DNA from 2 places in the Paenibacillus sp. FSL H7-0357 genome. Region 1 is predicted to be linked to the other one. Evidence: a T-box and tRNA genes for the amino acid it is inferred to sense, from the RefSeq annotation. Region 1 holds a T-box; the other holds one or more tRNA genes.
What was found. The T-box of region 1 lies ahead of H70357_RS26775 (valine--tRNA ligase). A T-box ahead of a tRNA ligase gene usually reads a tRNA of that ligase, here a tRNA-Val.

Region 1 (8,087 bases):
CCCATAAAGCGACAGCTTCGCGAACTCGATGTACCAGTCACACAGATCATCCCAAATGAAGTTATACAAGAGGCGGCCGGTCTCGCCGTACTCGTACGAGTCAATTAGACGCGTAATATCACGAGAAGTTTCGTTCAAGCGATGCAGAATCCAGCGGTCCGCCGTACTAAGCTCACCTGTAATGTCAATATCTGCAAAATTCACGCCTTCCAGATTCATCAGTGCAAAGCGCGAGGCATTCCAGATCTTATTGGCAAAATTACGCGCCTGCTCTACCCTCTCCATGCGGAAACGCAGATCCTGTCCGGCTGTGCTGCTTGTCGAAATCATATAACGCATAGCATCTGCACCATATTGCTCGATAACATCCAGCGGATCGATCCCGTTGCCGAGCGACTTGGACATCTTACGTCCTTCGGCATCGCGCACCAAGCCGTGCATGAATACATCGGAGAACGGCTTCTTACCGGTGAACTCCAGCGCGGAGAAGATCATGCGCGCTACCCAGAAGTAAATGATGTCATAGCCGGTAACCAGGACATTGTTCGGATAAAACCGCTGATAGTCGCTGCTGCTTTCATCCGGCCAGCCCAGTGTAGCGAACGGCCACAGATTGGAGCTGAACCACGTATCGAGAACGTCCTCATCCTGCTTCAGATCATCAAGTCCGCTGATTTCGCGGGCTTCCTCTTCCGTATATGCTACAAACACTTCACCTGTAGATTCAGAGTACCAGGCCGGGATACGGTGGCCCCACCACAATTGGCGGGAAATACACCAGTCACGCACATTTTCGATCCAGTTCAAATATGTTTTCTCAAAACGGTCCGGTACAAAATTAACACCTTCGCCGTTCTTCTGTGCAGTGATGGCAGCTTCGGCCAGCGGCTGCATCTTCACGAACCACTGGGTGGACAAATATGGCTCAACCACTGCGCCGGAACGCTCGCTGTGTCCTACCTGATGCAGATGGTCCTCAATCGAAATCAGAACGCCCTGCTCTTTGAGATCAGCAACAATCGCTTTGCGGCATTCGCTGCGGTCCAGTCCCTGATAAGGACCTGCCTCCTCGTTCATCATGCCGCCTTCGTCCATCACATTGATCTGCGGAAGGTTATGGCGTAGGCCAACTTCAAAGTCATTCGGATCATGGGCCGGAGTGATCTTAACCGCGCCGCTGCCGAATTCTTTCTCTACGTAATCATCGGCGATAATCGGAATTTCCCGGCCGATGACCGGAAGGATCAACGTTTTGCCGATTAGATCCTGATAGCGTTCATCCTTCGGATGCACCGCTACCGCCGTATCGCCCAGCATCGTCTCCGGACGTGTCGTTGCTACGGTGATGAATCCGCTGCCGTCTTTAAGAGGGTAGCGCAGGTGGTACAGGTGACCGTTAACTTCTTTGTACTCAACTTCAATATCGGATAAAGCGGTACGGGCTGCCGGATCCCAGTTGATAATGCGCTTGCCGCGATAGATCAGTCCTTTACGGTATAACTCCACAAATACCTGGCGTACACCGCTGGACATCCCTTTATCCAGAGTGAACCGCTCGCGCGAATAGTCGAGGGACAGGCCCATCTTGGCCCACTGCTCATGAATGGTGTTGGCATACTGGTCCTTCCACTCCCATACCTGCTCCAGGAATTTCTCGCGGCCCAGATCATGCCGGGACAGGCCCTGCTGGCGCAGCTTCTGCTCCACCTTGGTCTGGGTAGCAATACCAGCATGGTCCGTTCCCGGGAGCCAAAGGGTATCGAAGCCCTGCATCCGCTTGGTACGGATCAGGATATCCTGCAGCGTGAAATCGAGCGCATGCCCGATGTGCAGCATCCCGGTTACATTTGGCGGTGGAATTACAATGCTGTAAGGCTCTGCTTCAGGCCGCATTCCAGCCTTGAAGAACTCCTTCTCCATCCAGTAGGCATACCATTTCTGTTCAGCCGCCTTCGGATCATATGTAGTCGGCATATCGCTCTTTGCGCTATTGTCGGCAGCAGCATCCTGTGCCGGATCTTGCGGCTTCAGCAGCTCTGCCGCCGCTTTGTTGTGATCAGCCATTCTAAACCCTCCATTTAAGTAGCATTGGTAGATGTATCTCTGAAGCTGGACCTCTGAAAAAAAATACAAAAAGGCCCTTCGTCTCAAAGGACGAAAGGCCATTCTTTCGCGGTACCACCTTTGTTTCGCGCCAATAAAAAATAAACCACCGTTCCGGTCCCATAGGTTCCGGAAACTTAGCGCGACACTCACGCAGATAACGGCTGCAACCGGCCACTTCCTAACCTGTGCTTCATGAATCTGAAGACAAGCTCAGAGGGGCAACTCCGGGGCGACTTCGGTGGCTGCATCCTGCGGAAACTCACAGCAATTTATAGTTCCGCTCTCTGAAGGGCTGACCGCCTACTCTTCCCGTTCCCAGTCTTTATTAAGAATTTACTTAATCCAATAATACATTTAGTACTATTCCTAGTCAACCAGCATACACACAAACTGCGGGACTTATACCGCCCATTTCTAAAATTAGCCTCCTTCGCCTGATTCGAACCCCTGGTGTTCATCCTTAATCTCAGCTCAGAGGACAGAAATACAAAAATCCCGATCTCATCCGATCGGGATTCTGACACCGATGCGCCTGCCGGCATCTCTTAAGGGATATACAAAACTTGGCCTTCCTCCACATTCTGACCGGAAAGACGGTTGTACATGACAAGCTCTCTTGCACTGAGCTGATATTTCTCCGCTATAGTATCGATTGTTTCTTCACGCTGGACAATGCAGAGACGCACTTTACGGAACAGATCCTTGCCGTTTAAGCCACCGATAAAGCGGCTTTTCCATTCCCCGTCACGGCCGGAGTCCGGAACAGGCGCCGCCGCAGCTGTATCCTCGGCGATAAGCTCCTCCTGTTCCTTGCGGGAGCGGCTGGAGCTGAGCAGGGAAGAGAAGGTAAGATGCTCCTTCGCGGGAATATCTTCTTCTCTCTTGCTTCCCAGGGCAACCTTGAGATCCGGCTTCTCCTCCTGCGGAGGTGCTGCTTCCTTAGAGATCACGCCTTCGCCCGCGTTCTCCTGATCAGCGTGAGATACGGAGCTATCCTGAGCAAAAAGTGCCGCATAGTCCCCATTTTCAGCAGAGAAATCCTCTTCTTCCTGATGGGACGCATGCACCTCCGCGGCTGTATTCTCAGCGGCAGCATCCGAAATGTCCTTTGTGCTGCCTGAACTTTCGGTGCCTGATACTTTGGCAATGTCAGAACTGTTAAAGGGATTTGTATAGCCAGCCTGATTTCCATCGGCCGGGACGGCCTGCTCCGCTCTCCCTTGTGCCCCGAAGAAGTGACCCGAAACAGGTTCGTTGTTCGCGGTTCCGGCTGCTGATATCCCCTGCGGGCTATCAAAGCTGTGTGTCCGCACCTTCACTTCCTTGTCCTTCTGTTGGGCCGGTGGGGATGCAGCAGGCTGGTGGGTGAACACAGTGCCTTCCAAAAACAGCGGATTCACAGCAGCTTCAGGGCCACTGTGGGCAAACTCATGCTCCTCAGCGAAATTCTCTGCGGTGCCTTCGCCATAAGTCCACACTGAGTTTTCATACAAGGCATCGTTCTCATGCTCCTTGGCCTCTACCCTAACCCCCGTGGCCTGTTTTTCCTCGTCAGGTGAATAAGCTGCCGTGTACTCCTCCTGCTGCCAGGCGGGCTGCGTCTCCGCTCCCCCGATTCCCCGCAGCGAGAGTACACCAGTTATATTGACCGTACGCATCGTAAGCAGGTCGATATCGAAATTCTCGATCTCCACCCCTATGTCTTCAAGTGAGCTGACCCGGGTCAGCGGTACTGTGATTTCAACAGGAATGGCATGCTCCAGACGTTCCGTCCGGTCATTCTCACCCCGGTAGAGTCCGGTGAGCAGAAGCTGTCCGTACAGCTCGGCCCGGTCCTCCCGCTGAATCACCTGGATTTCCGGAATCAGCTCCACCTCTTCCAGTTCAGCGATTCCCGGAAGTTCTTCCGAAAGGTGGATGCGTTCATAAATATCAAACCGCAAACCGTGGGACTGGTCAAACACGGGAAATGTCCTCCTTCTTGGCATAATCTAACCCCGAGACAAGCCCAGAGCATAAGCCCAAAATGTTACTCCTCTCATGTATATGCTTCAATCAGAAAGGCATGACAACTTTGGACACTTCATCAGAGCGGCCGTCTCTTATTGCTTGTCAAAACCAAAAATACGGGCATCGGGAACGGAATAATCCAGCGGCAGCCTGCTCCGCAGAACCGGTACCAGTGGATTGCCGGGGGTAACGCTGCCCAGCAAATCAGCCGGATGAAAAGCTCCCTGAATCGCTCCGGCTTCCTTTTCCACCGCCAGCATTTCGCCTCCGGTCCCCCCTCTACACAAGGCTTGCTTTCCCACCGCTTTGCGGTACACCTTAAGCGTTCCTTCCGCCATGACATCCAGCGAGCGGCAACGGACCGCCCATTTTCTCGCCTGGTTTCCTGTCCGCCCGCGCAGTTCATCATCACCTAGCAGCAGAAGCAGCAGCTCCGCCAGCCCCCCTGAATCTTCCGCAGGAAAGATCCAGCCTGTTTCCCCGTGCTTAACCATTTCCGGCATCCCCGTCGTCCCAGCCACAATCGGTGCAATACCGGCAAGCTGGGCTTCTGTGACCGAGTAGGGCTGCGTATCCTGCAGGCTGGGCTGCACATAGATATCGGCCTGCTGCAACGTGGCCGGGATATTGTCCAAATTACCCACAAACAACAGATGTCCCTGAATCCCCAGCGCTGCCGCCTGTGATCTCAGCTCTTCCAGGAGACTACCGCTCCCGGCTAAGACGCAGACCCAGTCCTGACGGCTGCGATGCACCAGACCCAGTGCGCCGATCAACACATGCACGCCCTTGATGTACTCGAAACGGCCGGCGTACATAATAACTTTATGTCCCCCGCCAAGCTGTACCGGGGAAGGCAATGCCGCCTTGTCATTGTACTGCTCCAGGTTGATCCCGTAAGGCAGCGTATGAATCCGCTCCGGAGTGACGCCGAGCTCATTCACCAGTTGACCGATCCATTTTGAAGAGACCAGGATCAGATCGGCGGCATGTGCGCCAAGCTGCTCAATCCGGCGGAAATAGCTCCAAATCGGCCGGCTCTCATATTTCTCCTTCGTAAGCTCCGGTTCAATCCCCTTATACTCGTAATACGACTCCCGGGCCAATGCCCCGTGAATGCTGGACACCAGCGGCACCCGATTTTTCATCACCCGCCGCAGCGCGTAAGTGGAGATGGGATCCTGGGTGTGGATGAGATCATAGTCCTCCAGGCCGAGCACAGACGCTCCCGCCTCAAACACATAACGGCCAATTTCAAAACTGAAGATGCCATGCTCCAGGTACAGATGCGGAAACCGCTGAGGATCGAGATAAGGCAGCAGCGTGTTATAGTATGCATTTTTATCAAAATAGCTCTCCTTGTTCAGCAAATATAACGTATTGCTCTCTACATGGCTTCCCATCAGCGTAACAGAATGCCCCTGCTCGCTCAGCTTGTCTGAGAGCTGTTTCATATACGTCCAGATTCCGCCCATATTAGTGAGTCCCCAGTAGGTGACCAGCAGTATTTTCATGAACCCCTCTCCCCGGCTTGTAGAATTCATTTCATGAGGAGCAGCCTGCTCCGCGTTAACAAAGTATTATATGACCAGCGCTGGCTATAAGGCATGGGCAACAGTCTCTTTCTATGAAAAAAAGCACCTGCCCGTTAATAGAAGTAGGTCTGCCGACCAGCTGCTGAAATCCAAAAAGCCCGGAAGGAAACGGCTTTCCTCCAAAGAATAAAAGCCTGTAGACGAGGCCGTAACGGCTCTGTCTGCAGGCTTATTTATACTTGGCTTAGCTCGCTCCCGCACAGGGGGATGGATGGTTCTCCGGGTTGAGCGGCTGACACTTTGCCCTCTCATATTCTATAGCTGGGCAGCGTTAAAAGTATCTCCGCCTTCAATGGTACCGGAGTTAAAACCTTTGTAGAACCAGCGTTTCCGCTGCTCCGAAGACCCGTGGGTGAAGCTGTCCGGCACCGCATATCCTTGTGCCTGCTTCTGGATCGTGTCATCGCCGACCGCACTCGCCGCCGTCAGAGCCTCCTCCAGATCGCCTTCTTCCAGCAGGTTCATGCCCTGGGCGTGATTGGCCCAGACTCCGGCCAGATAATCGGCCTGCAGCTCGAACCGGACCTGATATTTATTGAATTCCTTCTCGCTCAGGCTCTGGCGAAGCGAATTCAGCTGCTTCGACGTGCCCAGCAGGGTCTGTACATGATGGCCCACCTCGTGGGCAATGACATAAGCCATCGCGAAGTCGCCCGGCGCCTGGAAGCGCTGCTGCAGCTCATCATAGAAGCTCAGATCAATATACAGCTTGGCGTCCCCGGGACAATAAAACGGTCCAACTGCCGAAGTGGCCGTTCCGCAGGCAGAATCCACACTGCCGCTGTACATTACAAGCGTCGGATCCTCATAGGTCATTCCCTGCTGCTTAAAAATCTCACCCCACACCTCCTCGGTGTCGGCAAGAACCACGGATACAAATTCGGAAAGCTCCTGCTCCTCAGCTGTCTGCTCATAAGGAGCTGAAGAATTGGTACCGCTGGATGTCAGGTTCCCTAATATATCCCCGGCATTGCCCCCGCTGAGCAGTGTTACAATCACTACAAGAATAATTCCGCCGATCCCGCCGCCAATGACCTTCCCGCCGCCCCCGCCTCTGCCTCTGCGGTCCTCCACATTCGAACTGCCTCTTCTTCCCTGCCATTTCATGGCTATGCCCCCAGTCGTAGGATCGTTAATGTGCCAAGCTGCATTTCGTAAGGGTATCTATCTTATTAGTGTTATACCCAAAAACGGCAGATTGGCACTTCCACTTGCTGGGCGGGCGGGAAATAAGGGGGAGGGACAAGAAAGTAGAAACACGGCGGCAACACTAATTTAGCTGCAATTTTCTTCAACACTTACATCATCATTTGTAATGATGACCTTGGAATGGCCGGATAAGCTTTCGGTATACGAACATATCCCGACCGTTTTCGGCGAGTCCTCATCTCTTGGATCGGTATACTTAAGATAAATTCCGCCTTCGCCGGAAAGGCTTAGCTCAGGGCTGATTTTCACCTTTCTTCCACTGGATATCCCTTGCTCGAAGCTTTCCTTGGAACTGCTCTCAATAACTTGGCCAGCGGAATCGCTCGTAAGGACCCCTGTCTCGACAGAAAACAGATCGTAATCGGATTGATTGTCTACGGTCACAGTAAAACTGCCAAATTGCTGAATCAGTTTCACAACATCCGAACCGACAGTAGCTGCAGTAATACTCCCGGCAATTATTAAAACCGCATCGAAGACGGCTATCGTTACAGAGATTCTGTTCCATTTCATCTGACGTCCATCTCCTTTATTAGAAAGACGAACCGAGACGCAGAAATGTATCATCCGTTAAATATTTAGGACGGATGGAGCTTGAAGGGGGCGACACCGGGCTTTCCGCGGATCGGAGGTACTTGTACCTCTCATTCGCGGATTCGCATCATCAAGTTTGCGACTTATTCACATTTGTGATTGTGATTGTTAATTTTCCATACAACAAAAAAGACGCCAAGGCAGGGGGCGGGACTGCACCTTGTCTCACAAACAGGGTGCAGCTCCTTCAGCCTCGGGTCTCTTTATAGTTGCATTATAAAATTTGATTGTCTTTAGATCATTTAGTCGCTAGGCAACTCCAACAGACTGATCTCAGCCTATTGTCCCGCCGCCCAGTTCCTCCCGCAGCCGCAGCATATCCTCCGGCCATGGATCGGCTATTTCCAGCCTTTCCTTGCTCCAGGGATGGCTGAAAGCCAACACCTCACCGTGCAGAGCCTGACGGCTGCTGCCTGTCAAACCCCAGCGCGGCCCGCCATACAGCTCATCCCCGTACAGCGGATGACCCATATGGCTGAGGTGTACGCGGATCTGATGCGTGCGTCCGGTTTCCAGCTGCACCTTAAGCGAAGTGCCGCCTTGCAGCACCTCGCGTCCAAGGATTAACGTTAC
Region 2 (8,087 bases), 2.8 Mb from region 1:
AGTGAACCGGTATCCGTCGATCAATTGGCAGAGATTGCAGGCATTGGGCGCGCGCGTTACACACAGCTTTTTAAAGAGATTACCGGCAAGATTCCCTTGGAGCATTTGAACGCCCTCCGTATCGAACGGGCGCAGCAGCAGCTGCTTCTGACCAAGGACCGTCTGCATGATATCGCACTTACTGCCGGCTATAGCAATGAGTATTATTTTAACCGGCGTTTCAAGGGAGCGGTAGGTGTTACACCCGGTCAATACAGGAGCCTTCATCAGGATGGGGTCCGTGTATTCGCGCCTTTTCTGGAGGATTATCTGCTGGCTTTGGGCATTACTCCGGTGGCTCAATATTGTCATGCCCAGTGGGGCAAGCAGGAGTACCTGGGTCTGGAGCAGGTGCCAACGTTTGATATTTCCCGCGGAGATTGGTCGGAGCTTTCCCGTTACACGCCCGAGCTGATTATGCTGGATGACGGCTTTCAGCGCTGGCATTTAGGTGAGTGCCGCCGGATTGCTCCGCTGTTCAGACTCCCGTTTCACCAGGAAGACTGGCGTGCAACACTGCGCTCTGCAGCTGCTGTCTTCGGCAGAACGGAACATGTGCAGGAGGTCATCGGCCATTATGAGCAGCAGGCCCAGCAGGCGAAGCGGATCCTCAGCCGCAGCGTCCGGGGACAGACGGTAGCGTTACTCCGAATTTCTTCCTGCGGAGTTGCTCTCTATGGATGTGAGGGTCTGGGATATACAGCAAGCGTATTGCATGAGGATCTCGGGCTCCAGCGGCATCCGTTGGTCCGGCAGCTCACCCGGGGACAGAAGCGTGTGAGCCTAACAAGTGAAGAGTTGTCAGGCCTGACGGCGGATCATTTGTTCATTACTTTTGACCGGCAGGAAGGTGAAGGCCGGGAGCTGCTGGATACTCCGCTGTGGAGAAGCCTGCCCGCTGTGCGCAACCGCAACGTGTACGAGGTGGATTTTATGGCCTGGATGAATTATGGTGTGCTTTCGCATCAGAGGAAGATCGAGGATGTGCTGCGGGTACTGGCGTAAAGAGCCGGTTACCTATGTGGGATAGGTTCATGAATGATTTGACTCTGCCGGATGCGGCGGGGTCTTTTTTTATATCTAATTTTGATTGAATCTAGGCCATAGAAGATAGTTTCACCACTATTTAATAAAAGTAAAATGTATTTTATTACTGATTCACTTATCTATTACATTTATTCTTTGGAAGAATAGAATACTATATCTAGTTCTAGGAGGTGATTCTTATGTCGATTCTCTTACCTCAGCAGTTTTACTCTCTGGCTACCAATGTTGGTAAATCTTATTTTGAAAACTTGAACAATGGAGCAAATGCTACAATTACCGTTAATAACAACGGTCCGTTTCCGATCCTTCTTGTAGTTACACGTGTTAATGCTCCTGTTATCACTTATGAAATACCTCCAGTCAATAGCCTCACGCTGGAAGTTGCTTTGCTGTTGGCAGCTGCTCTCCAGGCCACAGCTGCTGGTCCTGCTGCAGGTTCAATTCAAATTGCTACTGCAGATTTCTAGTTTTAAAAACAACAATAGATAGATTTGAATGTAGAGCATGTGTATCATAACCCGCCGGGCTTGTCCTGACGGGTTTGTTTTTGTTTATTCTTTGACGTATATTGGCACATTTTGTATGCTTATTGAACAATTAGGGGGAGGGAGCGCAAAATAAACGGATCAGAAAATATGAGGAGTCTTTGCGATATTATTTAGAAGTTGTATGAGCTGATCAATAGTGAACGAGAACCATACAAGCACTAGGCAAAATATTATACATACACATAGTCAATCATTTTGAAACAAAGGAGTTTTCGTAATGAGAAATATAGTAAAAAGAATGCTATTTATCATGTGTTTGATTTTGGCTTCAACTGGCACAGGTAGTTATGTGCACGCCGACATGAATCAGACAATCAAAGTAATGGTGAATGGTCAGCTTTTAAATATGAACCAGCCAGCCGTTTATAAAAATGGCCGGGTAATGGTACCTATGCGTGCTGTCAGTGAAGCTTTAAATGCTACTATTAAATTCCAGTCTGCTAAGAAGCCAATTGTGATCGAAAGCGCTTCCTTCGAGGTTTCTTTTACTTTGGGGCAAAAAACGGCCTATACGAACGGGAAGAAGCTTGCTCTTGAGGTTCCGCCGCAGAACATCAACAATACCATGATGGTGCCCATTGAGTTAATTTCCAAAGGAATGAATACAGATGTGGTATGGAAAGATGTCTGGAAGACCGTAGCTATCGAATCGAAGCATGCGGCTAGTGAGGTAGTTACAACGCAAGCTGAAGCATTACAAAAAGCTAAGTACCTTATAGATGGAGACAACAGCACAGCAAAAATCAAGGGGCAGGAGCTTCTAAGATACTATAGCGTTAATCTGGACGGTTACAATAACGGTGTGTACCTTGTTGATAAGTACAACGGTGAAGTGCTTTATTATTCTATTTCTGATGGAGCTTTTCAAAGTATATCTCGAAGTAATGCCCTTGAAGTTTTGGAAGCAAAGATAGAATCTCAGTCACAGGAACTAACTATTGACGACAACGATGAGATTAAAATCATCAACGGGAACAAATACTACGCTTTTAATGTTGAAATAGGAGATGAAAAATATTTTAACTCTTATGTTGTTACCACTATGTATGTCAGTGTAGATGGAGAAACTTTCCTCATGTTGAATAAAGACCATCAAGTTGTAGGTTTCTCTGACAAAGCTTTCTCAGAAAATATGAATGCTGTTTCTTTGAGAGTAAAAGCTTTAGAAGTTCTTGATAAAAAAGTTAGATCCCTTCTTGGAAATGAACCTAATCTTATGGATGATGGTGAGATTAAGACAATCAATAAGCAAAATTACTATGTTATCGAAGTGTGTTTTGTAGGGGCAAATAATCCCTATTATTATGTGACTACTGCGTATGTAAGCGCGGGTGCTAAAAGCATATATATGCTGACGAAGGACAATAAGGTTGTTCTGTTCTCGGACAAATTGTTTGTTCAATATATAAATGATGCTCTCAATGGATAAACGCCATTCTTGAATGGATATTTGATGTTCAGCTTATCCGTCTTGGTTTTGTATGGTTGACCAAATGATATGATAACCCGCCGGGCTTTTTGAGCTGGCGGGGTTTCTTCGCTTCAGACGTGTATTCCAGGATATCTTGTAGGAGCGAGTATATTGTAACAATCAATTATCATGAGGAAGCGGACCTATTTCGTAGTAAATAAGTAGTATACGGTAACTCTATTTCGGATTTATAATTAATGCATTGAATGAAAATAATGTCAGGCGGTGTTGTGTGTTGCCATGGGAGCCAATGCTATTCATGTTCTTTTCTACTATTGAACTCATGTCTATTTATTATTTGATTATGTCGCTCTTTAGATTCAAGTGGAAACATCATGCTTGGCAAGCCTTGTTTGTTACTTTAATTATAAATTTGCAGAGCTATTTGGTGAGGAAAGAGCTTGATATGAGCAATATCGCACCTTTAATATTGATAGTAATATTCATATTATTCTTTGCTGCAGTTGTTAGGATGCCCCTCATACTGTCCGTTATTGCAACTATATCAGGATATGCTATTTTTGCAGTCATACAAACTGTTATTGTACTTATCTTATTCGGTTCAATAGGAGCAATAGAAGGGAATAAAAGCAATGGATACATATTACAAGTACTCACCTCCGTAGTTATTTGCTCCTTTTTTTGGCACTACTACAGAAAAGGAAAAGGCTTTACTTTTGACATAGAGAAACTTCGTTTTAAATTAGAAGATATTTTTTTAACGACGATCATCATAATTTTCTTAATTGGAATCTCAATTCTTTTATATTACAACGAAATTTATTTGAATATATTGTTCTTTTTAATGATCTCAATTTTCTTCATCTATTACTCTACCGGGAAGGAAAAAGAAAATGATTGATCGTATATCTCAGAGGATAGCCTACAACATAAAAAAAGTTGTTCCTGATCACCCCGCATCGCAAGCGGTTCTAAAGTATGCATTAGAGGTTGTGCTAAATGTTGTTTTTATCATCGTCATTACACTTGCTATATCTTTGCTCACAGGTAATTTTTCTGAAGCTTTAACGATATTAGTTTCTTTTGCATTACTACGGCAATCGTCGGGCGGTGTTCACCTTAAGTCGGGTGTAGCATGTGTCATATTTACTACGACGTTGTTTACTGTGCTATCGTTTATTAACGTAAATTTATTAGTTGTACAGGTTATGAATGCAATCAGTTTTTTGATCATCTTGTGGTTAGCGCCTATTGGGATTGAAAAGCAGACTAGAATTCCCAAGCGTCACTATCCGAAGCTTAAAATAATCGGTCTGGTCTTGGTTGCTACAAATGTCATAATTTGTTCATCTGCTATAGCCGTGAGTTATTTTGCTCAATCTCTAAGTCTATTAATTGCCAGAAAGGAGGTGAAGTAAAAATGTTGAAAAAAGCGAATGTTCGAATCGTGTCTGGTTTGGCGACATGCTTATCGATGGTAGCGTTATTCATTGCAAATACAAATAGTGCGTTGTATGTGCATCAACCTGAGGTTCCAGAAGAACTACTTAAATAATACTGGAGTGATCCGTTTGAGTATCATATCCGTGAATCAAGACCCAAAAGGCATTACCGGGAGTCGAGCAAAAGTGTTTCCTTTCTGAAAAAGGATACAAAGAAGTCAATAAAATATTATAAAAACAACCACTCTGACATGAGTGGTTGTTTTTATAAGCGAAAAATTCCATCCCCAATGCGAGTGGGGGATAGAAAAAGAAAAACTCCTTATAAAATAAGGAGTTTTACGTAGTGATGCAGTATAGGACGGATGGGGTTCGAACCCATGACCCCTACCCTGTCAAGATAGTGCTCTCCCGCTGAGCTACCGTCCTGCAACGAAATTTATAATACCACAGGATGTGAGGGGATGGCAATGTTTTTTTCACGGGATATGAATTTACTCACTTACAACTTGCTCCATAGTCTCTATGCTCGGATTAAAATAACTTATGCGTAGGGAGTAATTCCATGGCGACCATTTTCAATGAACAGAACATCTCTTTTAAACAAAGGCAGTCTCCGGTTCCGGAATTTGCTTGGCACACCAGCGAGAAGCTGGCGGGGATGGTAGGATCGAAGCATTTGATTTTTGATATCCGGTCATTGGACCCGGGCAAGTACTCGTATCCGTATCACTTTCATAGAAATGCTGAAGAGCTGTTTGTGATTTTGACGGGCAGTGCTATGTTAAGAACTCCCGACGGGTTACAGGAAGTCCATGAGGGGGATACGATATTTTTCGAAACCGGTCCATCAGGTGCGCATCAGCTGTTTAATCATACAGAGACGCCTTGCCGCTATCTCGATTTACGGACGAATAACGGCTTGGATGTTGCGGAATACCCTGACTCCGGGAAAATCAATATTTTGCCGTATGAGGAGCTGTATGAAACGGAGAATAGGGTGGACTATTATAAAGGTGAACATTTGACCCGGGAGATATGGGCGCAATTGAACGCTCAGGGCAAGGGTGAGGAGAAGCGGGGAGAAGACGGTGGTGAGTGATTCTTTTCCCGACGGACTTATGAATGCTTCTATTATATAATGGATGAAGCTGTTGGGAAAAATATCAAGGGATTCTATACATAGTTTAAACCAGAGATAATAGGAACGTCACATCCGGTAATCCACCAAAACTCTATCGGTTTTGCCGTCTAAGGAGATGTTTGTGAATGAAAGTTACTATACACGAGACGGGAATAAAGGAAGAAAATCTAACCTACGTCGTTATTATCGTTAGGCATAATAAGCAGTGGATATTAGCTCGGCAGCGTGGACAGACCACATGGGAATTTGCAGGTGGACATATTGACGAGAATGAAACGTCTGATGAAGCAGCGGCAAGAGAACTGTATGAAGAGACAGGAGCGGAAGACTATACGTTATTTCCAATAAGTATTTATTCGGTTACCGGAGAGTCAATGCCGGATAGTTTCGGAAAGCTCTACCTGGCCACCGTTAATAAGTTCGGACAATTGCCGGCTTATGAAATGGAAGAAATATGCGGGTTCACGGAGGTACCGGAAGAGTTAACCTATCCGATGATCTATCCTGCGTTGCTGTCCAAAGTCAATGAATTTGCTGAGCAGTGCAATATTCAATTATAAAGATCATGGGAGGTCAATAACATGGCTATGCCAACTCATATTGTGGCTGTCGGCGGGATCGTGGAGAATGAGCAGGGAGAAGTGCTTTTGGTCAAAACATTTCATGGTGGCTGGGTGTTCCCCGGGGGGCAAGTGGAGGCCGGAGAGAATCTGATGGATGCGCTCATCCGGGAGATCCAGGAAGAAAGCGGAATAGATACCGAGGTCTCTCACCTGATCGGAGTGTATTCGAATACGGGAATGTACAAATGGCATGACGGCATCACCGATGTTCCGACGAAAGTAATGCTGGATTATGTATGTAAGCCGGTGGGCGGAGAACTTGCCGTTTCAGAGGAAACGTCGGAAAGCTGCTGGGTGGCTAAGGAGCTTGTGTTGGATAAGATCACAAGCCCGGCGATCCGCACGCGTTATCAGGCTTATTTGGATTTTGCAGGGACAGTATCCTACATGGCCTATGAGACCAAACCGGAGTTTGCCGTCTCGCTGAAACGGAAGATATAGAACCAGCATAGAAATCCTATTATTCTTCACTTCGATGGCTGCAGCTAGCCTTCTTTTCTCGTTCAGGGTCAGATGTCGCTAAAGCGCTGTCTTCGTTTCTTGTTAAGGCTATAGATCAGGAAATCCAGAAGAAGGCCTGCGGCAAGAAAGGTTAGGAGGGGCAGCCACAATGAACATCTGCGCATAAACAAACACCTCGCTTCGACTATTTACTATTAGACAACCTAAGGGGAAATTCAAATGACAGTCGAATACGGAAAGCTCACCTTTTTGGAAATTAAAGAAAAAGCAGCGGAAGGTTATCTGGCAATTATTCCGACGGGCTGTACGGAGCAGCAGGGTCCACACTCCACCGTTGATTTTGATACATGGCTGGCCACAGAACTGTCCATTGAAGCAGCGCAGCAGGCCAAGCTGAGATATGGAGTCAAGTCCCTGGTGATACCGACAATTCCTTTTGGACCTACGCCGGAGCACCGCAGCTTTGGATACGGCTTTATCGATATTCCGCAGAAGCTTTATGAAGATGTAATATACGCTGTTCTGACTTCCCTGGTGGACCAAGGCTTTAGACAGCTGGTTATTTTTCGCGGCTGCGGCGGTCACTTGCTGGGCAATGTGGCAGTAAGGTTCAATCAGGAATATGAGGGGAAAGCCAAGGTCGATATTCCCCACCATCCGTTTCATGAGATCTGGTGCAGGCATGCTGATCCCGACATTCCGGGTGGTCATGCAGACAGCTTCACTACTTCGCTGGGACTTTATAAACATCCTGAGGATATTAGGGAAGCGCAGATCTTTAATCCTGGCAGCAGTGAACCGGAATGGGATGATCCCAATCTGGATTTTGGCAAATACTCCACAACAGGCGTTATAGGTGACCCAACCCATGCCAGTAGGGATCTTGGCGAGAAGCTGTGGAACGGCTCCGTTGAAGCCATTGCAGCAATGCTGCAGGAAATTGCTCTAGCTCAGTAAAAGTTGCACAAAAGTGTGTCCGCAGCAGTCGTGTTTATGACTGTTCGGGCACTTTTTTTATTCTGACGCTGTGGGGACACGTAACGCGCAGGCTTGATCAATGATGAACATCCGTTTTAAGGGATAGCAAGCACGGACAAAGGTTTAAGTATGGAACATGTTAAGCTAAAATGGATCGTAATGATTCAGTGAGAAGAGGTTGTGTATGCTTAATGAGAATAGTAAAGCCAAAACGCTCGGCGATTATCTGAAATCGCGCCGAAACCGGCTTCAGCCGGAACAGGCAGGGCTTAAAGCATCCTATAGCCTACGAAGAACGCCGGGACTCCGAAGGGAAGAGGTTGCTATGCTGGCAGGTGTCAGTGCAACTTATTATACCTGGCTGGAGCAGGG

Region 2: it has a tRNA-Val gene. The T-box ahead of H70357_RS26775 (valine--tRNA ligase) is inferred to sense a tRNA for this amino acid. The anticodon was not compared.

The regions. Positions count from the first base shown of each region.
Region 1 is NZ_CP009241.1:6,054,195-6,062,281, forward strand. Features, by position in the region: gene H70357_RS26775 (valine--tRNA ligase) at 1-1,974, opposite strand, end outside; T-box leader at 2,148-2,432, opposite strand; gene H70357_RS26780 (LysM peptidoglycan-binding domain-containing protein) at 2,652-4,070, opposite strand; gene H70357_RS26785 (glycosyltransferase family 4 protein) at 4,209-5,630, opposite strand; gene ypfJ (KPN_02809 family neutral zinc metallopeptidase) at 5,967-6,818, opposite strand; gene H70357_RS26795 (hypothetical protein) at 6,987-7,433, opposite strand; gene H70357_RS26800 (RluA family pseudouridine synthase) at 7,788-8,087, opposite strand, start outside.
Region 2 is NZ_CP009241.1:3,260,523-3,268,609, forward strand. Features, by position in the region: gene H70357_RS14030 (helix-turn-helix domain-containing protein) at 1-1,044, shown strand, start outside; gene H70357_RS14035 (hypothetical protein) at 1,266-1,553, shown strand; gene H70357_RS14040 (copper amine oxidase N-terminal domain-containing protein) at 1,852-3,063, shown strand; gene H70357_RS14045 (hypothetical protein) at 3,338-3,967, shown strand; gene H70357_RS14050 (accessory gene regulator ArgB-like protein) at 3,960-4,484, shown strand; gene H70357_RS35295 (cyclic lactone autoinducer peptide) at 4,487-4,621, shown strand; tRNA gene H70357_RS14055 (tRNA-Val) at 4,866-4,937, opposite strand; gene H70357_RS14060 (cupin domain-containing protein) at 5,074-5,610, shown strand; gene H70357_RS14065 (NUDIX hydrolase) at 5,778-6,212, shown strand; gene H70357_RS14070 (NUDIX hydrolase) at 6,234-6,716, shown strand; gene H70357_RS14075 (creatininase family protein) at 6,957-7,694, shown strand; gene H70357_RS14080 (helix-turn-helix transcriptional regulator) at 7,900-8,087, shown strand, end outside.